Regions from separate parts of the Bradyrhizobium sp. SZCCHNS30572 genome, predicted to be linked through region 1. Evidence: riboswitches for the same ligand, from Rfam matches in the RefSeq annotation. Region 1 holds a riboswitch; the other holds the start of a gene.
What was found. Region 1 has a riboswitch for S-adenosylmethionine ahead of QX048_RS21330 (homoserine O-acetyltransferase). Riboswitches for the same ligand answer to the same signal wherever they lie in the genome.
Positions count from the first base shown of each region.

Region 2: linked by a shared signal. The riboswitch ahead of QX048_RS19115 (O-succinylhomoserine sulfhydrylase) and the one ahead of QX048_RS21330 (homoserine O-acetyltransferase) in region 1 are both predicted to bind S-adenosylmethionine.

Region 1 covers NZ_JAUESY010000007.1:337,529-341,351, reverse strand. Annotated here, with positions in the region: gene metW (methionine biosynthesis protein MetW) at 1-128, opposite strand, end outside; gene QX048_RS21330 (homoserine O-acetyltransferase) at 132-1,346, opposite strand; SAM riboswitch at 1,438-1,517, opposite strand; gene QX048_RS21325 (chorismate mutase) at 1,715-2,548, shown strand; gene hisC (histidinol-phosphate transaminase) at 2,586-3,683, shown strand; gene QX048_RS21315 (prephenate/arogenate dehydrogenase family protein) at 3,680-3,823, shown strand, end outside.
Region 2 covers NZ_JAUESY010000006.1:448,214-452,036, forward strand. Annotated here, with positions in the region: gene QX048_RS19110 (GDSL-type esterase/lipase family protein) at 1-714, shown strand, start outside; gene QX048_RS19115 (O-succinylhomoserine sulfhydrylase) at 792-2,000, opposite strand; SAM riboswitch at 2,077-2,156, opposite strand; gene QX048_RS19120 (2'-deoxycytidine 5'-triphosphate deaminase) at 2,269-3,375, shown strand; gene QX048_RS19125 (MATE family efflux transporter) at 3,506-3,823, shown strand, end outside.

The DNA of each region.
Region 1 (3,823 bases):
CCGCAGCCGATGTCGAGCACCTTGGAGTCGCGCTCGACCATGCCGGCGACCAGCAGATGATCCGGTCGATAGGCCAGCACCTCGCCGCCGGAAAAGCCGTTCAGCGGCAACACGCCCTGCATGCTCATGGCTCAGCCTCCGTTCGCGGCGTTGAGGCCGCGCGCCTTGCCGGCGGAATCGAGAAAGGCGCTGGCGATCTCGAAGAACTCGGGGACGTCGAGCAGGAACGCGTCGTGCCCCTTGTCGGTCTCGATCTCCGCGAACGACACCCGCGCGCTGGAGGCATTGAGCGCATGCACCAGCGCCCGCGATTCCGCGGTCGGAAACAGCCAGTCGCTGGTGAAGGACACCACGCAGAAGCGGGTCTGGATGCCGCGGAACGCCGCCGCCAGCACGCCGTCATGATCGGCGGCGATGTCGAAATAGTCCATCGCCCGCGTCAGATAGAGATAGGAGTTGGCGTCGAAGCGCTCGACGAAGGACGAGCCCTGATAGCGCAGATAGCTCTCGACCTGGAAATCGGCGTCGAACGAGAAGGTCGGCAGTTCGCGGTCCTGCATGCGGCGGCCGAACTTGCGATGCAGGGCGGCATCCGACAGATAGGTGATATGCGCGGCCATCCGTGCCACCGCGAGGCCGCGATGCGGATGAGTGCCCTTGTCGCCGTAGCGGCCGTGGTCCCAGTCGGGATCGGCCATCACGGCCTGGCGGCCGAGCTCGTGGAAGGCGATGTTCTGCGCCGAATGCCGCGTCGCGCAGGCGATCGCGAGATTCGCGAACACGCGGGTGGGATAGGCCACCGTCCATTGCAGCGCCTGCATGCCGCCCATCGAGCCGCCGACCACGGCGAACAACGTGTCGATGCCGAGATGATCGATCAGCATGGCCTGAGCGCGCACCATGTCGGGGATGGTGATGATCGGGAAATCGAGCCCCCACACCTTGCCGGTGGCGGGATTCAGCGAGGCCGGGCCGGTCGAGCCCATGCAGCCGCCGATCACGTTCGAGCAGATGATGAAATAACGGCTCGGGTCGAGCGGGCGGCCAGGGCCGACCAGCGTCTCCCACCAGCCGGGCTTGCCGGTGACGGGATGGCGGTTGGCGACGTGCTGGTCGCCGGTCAGGGCGTGGCAGACCAGGACCGCGTTGGACCTGTCGGCGTTGAGTTCGCCATAGGTCTGGTAGGCGATCTGGAACGGCGACAGGTCGACGCCGCAATCGAGCCTGAGCGGCTTGTCAGCGCCGAACTGCGCGACCAGCGAGCTCGGATGATCGACCTCGTGCGAGCGCTCTTCGGGCGCAATCGTGCGCAGCGCGGAGGTGGGTTTCGGCGTCAGGCCTGTCATGTCTCTCACCCCGGCCATCCGGCAAGGGCTCCCGAACAACGTGACATATCAGGCCATGAAAAACCCGGCCTGAACTGGGGTTCGGCCGGGATCGATAACGTCCCCGGCCTGTTTAGCGAGTTTTTTAACGTGGCTGCAAGCCGGCCGGCTCAAATGACCACGGAACAGGCAGAAACTAGTCCCGCGGGCGCTCCGCGTCAAGGCAAGCTGGGGTTGACCGCCGATCGGGCGCCCCACGGCTGCAAACCAGCCAAGCCTAGGCGGCACAAGGTAAACTTGCTGTTGCGCGCGTCTCCCGCATCGGAGAGAACGACATCCGTTCCAGTCGGCCGCACGTTAACCGGTGGCCTGCGAAGAGTGACCAGCCCATGTCCAACCCGCCGCCTGCCCCGCCTTCGCTTGCCGATTTGCGCAAGGAGATCGACGCGATCGACGAGCAGGTCCATCAGCTCCTGATGAACAGGGCCGACATCATCGACCGGCTGATCAAGGTCAAGAAGACCCAGGAGGTCGGCTCGGCATTCCGGCCGGCGCGAGAGGCCGACATGATGCGGCGCCTGGTGCAGCGCCATCGCGGCATCCTGCCGCTCGACACCGTCGAGGGCATCTGGCGCGTGATCGTCTCGACGTTCACTTACGTGCAGGCGCCGTTCTCGGTTCACGCCGACGTGTCGGTCGGCGAATCCGCGATGCGCGATTCCGCCAGGTTCCATTTCGGCTTCGTGGTGCCTTATGTCGCCCATTTCAGCGCCCAGGCCGCCGTCGAAGCCGTGGCGCGCTCGAAGGGCGATCTTGCGCTGGTGTCGACGACATCGGGGCATACGCCGTGGTGGATCACGCTCGAGCCCGTGGGCGCGCCGAAGATCATCGCCCGGATGCCGTTCATCGAGCGTGCCGACCATCCGGCGGCGCTGCCGGTGTTCGCGGTGTCGCGGGTCGCCGACGACGCGCTCGTGCTGGAGGTCGAGACCTGGAGCATCCGCGTCTCCGGCTGGAATGCGCAGGTGTCGCGCGCGCTGTCGCCGCTGGCCGACGTGGTCGCGGTGCCCGATACCGCCTTCGACGGCGCCGCGCTGCTGGTGTCGATCGAGGCGCCGTCGAACCTCGACAAGATCAAGGCTGCCCTAATCGCGGCGGGCGCCTCGGTCCGCTCGACGGCCCTCGTCGGCGGCCATGCGAAACGCTATACGGTTCCGAGCTGAGACGCCTCGCGCCAGTGATGATTTTCCGGAGTTGATGATGAACCGCCCCGTGCCGAACCCCGGCATCCTCGACATCGCGCCCTACACGCCGGGCAAGAGTCCCAAGCCGGAGCCTGGCCGCAAGGTTTTCAAGCTGTCGGCCAATGAGACCCCGTTTGGTCCCTCGCCGAGGGCGATCGAGGCGTTCAAGAGCGCGGCCACGCATCTGGAAGATTATCCGGAAGGGACCTCCCGGGTGCTGCGCGAGGCGATCGGCCGCACCTACGGCCTCGATCCCGACCGCATCGTCTGCGGCGCCGGCTCCGACGAGATCCTCAATCTGCTGGCACACACCTTTCTCGGCCAAGGCGACGAGGCGATCTCCACCGCGCACGGCTTCCTGGTCTATCCGATCGCGACCATGGCCTGCGGCGCCAGGAACGTGGTTGCCGCGGAGACGGAGTATCGCACCGATGTCGACGCCATCCTTGCCGCGGTGACGCCGCGCACCAAGCTGGTCTGGCTCGCCAACCCGAACAACCCGACCGGCACCTACATCCCGTTCGACGAGGTCAAGCGGCTGCGTGCCGGCCTGCCGTCGCATGTCGTGCTGGTGCTCGACGCCGCCTATGCCGACTACGTTTCGCGCAATGACTACGAGTTCGGGCTCGAGCTGGTGGCGACGACCGAGAACACGGTCGTCACTCATACCTTTTCCAAGATCCACGGCCTCGCGGCGCTCCGTGTCGGCTGGATGTTCGGCCCGGCGCACATCGTCGATGCGATCAACCGAATCCGTGGGCCGTTCAACGTCTCCTCGCCGGCGATGCTCGCCGCGGTCGCCGCGATCGAGGACACCGCGCATCAGCAGATGTCGAAGACGCACACGGAAACGTGGCGCAACTGGCTGACCGAGGAGATCGGCAAGCTCGGGCTGAAGGTGACGCCGAGCGTCACCAATTTCATCCTGATCCACTTCCCGACCGACAAGGGCAAGACCGCGGTCGAGGCCGACGCATTCCTGACCCGGCGCGGCCTCGTGCTGCGCGCGCTCGCCAACTACAAGCTGCCGAACGCGCTGCGCATGACGATCGGCACCGAGGAAGCCAATCGTCTGGTCGTGGAGGCTCTCAGCGAATTCATGAGGGCGAAATGAGCGTCGCGGGGCGGTTCGAACGCATCGCGCTGATCGGCTTCGGCCTGATCGGCGGCTCGATCGCGCGGGCGGCGCGGCTGCAGGGCGTGGCCGGCGAGATCGTCACCACCGCGCGCTCGGAAAAGACGCGCGCGCGCGTC
Region 2 (3,823 bases), on a different contig from region 1:
CTGCCGCCGAAGGGTGTCGCCAAGAAGAACTTCATTTCGCTGCCGCACGTCGCCAACAAGCTCGCCTCCGGCCTGCCGGTCGTGATCGTCGCCTTCGGCTCATCGTCGACGCAGGGCTTTGGCGCGAGCGCGCCGGACTACACCTATCCGAACCGGCTCGCCGCGCAGTTGCGCCGGCAATATCCCATGGTCGACATCAGCGTCATCAATGCCGGCGTCGGCGGCGAGGATGCGCCGGAGATGATGAAGCGACTGGAGACGTCGGTGATCGACCGGCGTCCGGATCTCGTGATCTGGCAGGTCGGCACCAATGCCGTGCTGCGCGATCTCGATCCGGCCGAGACCGCCAGGCTGGTCGAGGATGGCGTCGCCAAGATCCAGGCGGCGGCCTCCGATGTCGTGCTGGTCGACCTGCAATATTCGCCGCGCGTCAACGAGCGCTCGGAGAACGCCAGCCGCATGAACAAGCTGCTCGGGCGTATTGCCGAGCTGCATCACGCCGGCATCTTCCCGCGCTTCGAGGTGATGCGCGACTGGCACGAGCGCCAGGCGATCCCGATCAACGAGTTCGTGATCTCGGACGGCCTGCACATGAGCGATTGGGGCTATGCCTGCTTCGCCCAGTTGCTCGGCGACGACATCATCCGCTCGGTCGGCCAGGTCAAGCTCGGCATCAACGCACCGGCCGAGGTGCCGACCTATCGGCCGATGTGATCGAGCGCGAGTGGGAAACAGCGAGTAGCGAATAGGGAAAGAGATCCTACTACTCGCTACTCTCTATTCGCCATTCGCTACGCCGCGCTGAGGGCGGCGTCGAGATCCTCGATCAGATCGTCGGCATGCTCGAGTCCGGCGGAGAAGCGGATGAAGCCCTCGCTGATGCCGAGCTCGGCGCGCGCCTCCGGCGTCAGCCGCTGATGCGTCGTCGTCGCCGGGTGCGTGACCAGCGTCTTGGCGTCGCCGAGATTGTTGGAGATGCGCGCGAGCTTCAGGCCGTTGAGCGTACGGAACGCAGCCGCCTTGCCGCCCTTGACCTCGAAGCCGACCAGGGTCGAGCCGGCGCGCATCTGCTTGCGGACGGTTGCCGCCTGCGGATGGTCCTCGCGGCCCGGATAGATCAGCCGCGAGATCTTCCGATGCGCGGCGAGGAAGTCGGCCACCTTCGCCGCCGTCTCGGTCTGCGCGCGCACGCGCACCGCCAGGGTCTCCAGGCCCTTGAGCAGGACCCAGGCGTTGAACGGCGAGATCGACGGGCCGGTCTGGCGCATGAAATTGTGGATGTGCTCGGCGATGAACGCCTCCGACGACAGGATCACACCGCCGAGGCAGCGGCCTTGGCCGTCGATGTGCTTGGTCGCGGAATACACCACGACGTCAGCGCCGAGCGCGAGCGGGCTCTGCCAGATCGGGGTGGCGAACACGTTGTCGACGATCAGCCGCGCGCCATGGGCGTGCGCGATCTCGGCGATGGCGGGGATGTCCATCACGTCGAGCGTCGGATTGGTCGGGCTCTCCAGGAAGAACGACTTGGTGTTGGGTCTGACCGCCTTCTGCCATTGGTCGAGGTCGAGCCCATCGACCAGGGTCGACTCGATGCCGTAGCGCGGCAAGAGATCCTCGACCACGTAGCGGCACGAGCCGAACAGCGCCTTGGCCGCGACAACGTGGTCGCCGGCACGGAGGGGAGCCAGGATTGCCGTGGTGACCGCGGCCATGCCGGTTGCGGCCGAGCGGCAGGCCTCGGCGCCCTCGAGCTCGATCATGCGGCGCTCGAACATCGCCGTGGTGGGATTGGAGAAGCGCGAATAGATGAAGCCGGGATCCTCGCCCTTGAAGCGCGCCTCGCATTCCTCGGCGGTGGCGTAGACGAACCCTTGGGTGAGATAGAGCGCCTCGGCGGTCTCGCCGAATTCGGAGCGCAAGGTGCCGGAATGCACCAGCCTCGTTTCGGGACGATAGTGGGCGAACGACGCCGGCGCCTTCGCGGGGGACTTCGACATGTGACCTCCATCGTGGCCACCGCCTCGGGCGATGGGCACAAAAAAACCGGCCTGGGAAAACTCCTCACGGCCGGGATCACAATCGTCCCCGGCCTGTTTAGCGACTTATTTAACGTGGCTGCAAGCCGGCCGGCTCAAATCACCACGGGATAAGTCGTGCTCATAGTCGCAACCGGCCTTTCCGTCAAGCCAGCCATCGGATAACCGGTCAAAAGACCCTATATTGGCTCCATAAGCCGCCGTTCCGGCGCCTGCAAAGGATCAGGTCTTGCCGTTTTCGCTCAGCCCCGACGCCCACGGCATCCTCCCCGATCGCATGATCGTGGCGATGACGGAGGCTGGCCTGATCATCCCCGAATATGATTTCGTCGAGAGCCAGATCCAGCCGGCGAGCCTCGATCTGCGGCTCGGCGACGTCGCCTATCGCGTGCGTGCGAGCTTCCTGCCCGGGCCGGGCGCGACGGTCGCCGAGCGCATCGACGAGCTCAAGCTGCACGAATTCGCACTTGCCGACGGCGCGGTGCTGGAGACCAACTGCGTCTACATCGTACCGCTGTTGGAGAGCCTGGCGCTGCCCAAGGACATCGTCGCGGCCGCCAATCCGAAAAGCTCGACCGGGCGGCTCGACGTGTTCACCCGCGTGATCGCCGACGGCACGCGACGCTTCGACATGATCGGCGCGGGCTATCACGGCCCGCTCTATGCCGAGATCAGCCCGAAGACGTTCCCGGTCCTGCTGCGCGAGGGCTCGCGCCTGTCCCAGGTTCGCTTCCGCTATCGCGACGCGGTCCTGTCGGAGGACGAACTGATCGCGCTGCACCAGGCCGAGCGACTGGTGGATCGCGACGATGCCGATCTCACCGGCGGCGTCGCGCTTTCCGTCGACCTGTCCGGCAGCAATGCGAACGGCAATGTCGGCTATCGCGCCAAGCGCCACACCGGCGTCGTCGACGTCGACCGCCGCGCCGGCTATCCGGTCGAGGAGTTCTGGGAGCCGATCAAGGCACGTCCCGACGGCAGCCTCATTCTCGATCCCGGCGAGTTCTACATCCTGGCCTCCAAGGAGGCCGTGCAGGTGCCGCCGGACTATGCCGCGGAGATGGTGCCGTTCGATCCGCTGGTCGGTGAATTCCGTGTTCATTACGCCGGCTTCTTCGATCCCGGCTTCGGCTATGCCGGCGCCGGCGGGCAGGGCTCGCGCGCGGTGCTAGAGGTGCGCTCGCGCGAGGTGCCGTTCATCCTCGAGCACGGCCAGATCGTCGGCCGTCTCGTCTACGAGAAGATGCTGGCGCGGCCGAATGCGATGTATGGCAGCCGCATCGGCTCCAACTACCAGGCCCAGGGCCTGAAGCTCTCCAAGCATTTCCGTCTCTGAGCGCGGCTGCGTCTGCCGCGCACCCCCAATGCGCCTGCCGCACAGGGCGCGCGCCAGCGCCGTGCTAGGAAAGCGAGAGCAATCGAACGATAACACGGCCGCGGCCTGCGCGGCCGAGCGGGGAGCTGAGATGTCCGAGATCGGCCTGGCCGACAATCCGGTCGGCGAGGGGCGTGCGTTGCCGCCCCCCGAGAAGCCGGTCCGGAATAAGCTCGTCGACGGACCCATCCTGCGCACCCTGCTGTCGCTGGCCTGGCCCAACATCATCGCGAACACGGCCGGCACCTGCGTCGTCATCGCCGAGACCTCCTATATCGGCCGGCTCGGTATCGAGGCGCTGGCGGCGATGGCGCTGGTGTTTCCGCTGGTGATCCTGACCATGACGATGTCCGGCGGCGCGATGGGCGGCGGCGTGGCCTCGGCGATCGCGCGCTCGCTCGGCGCCGGC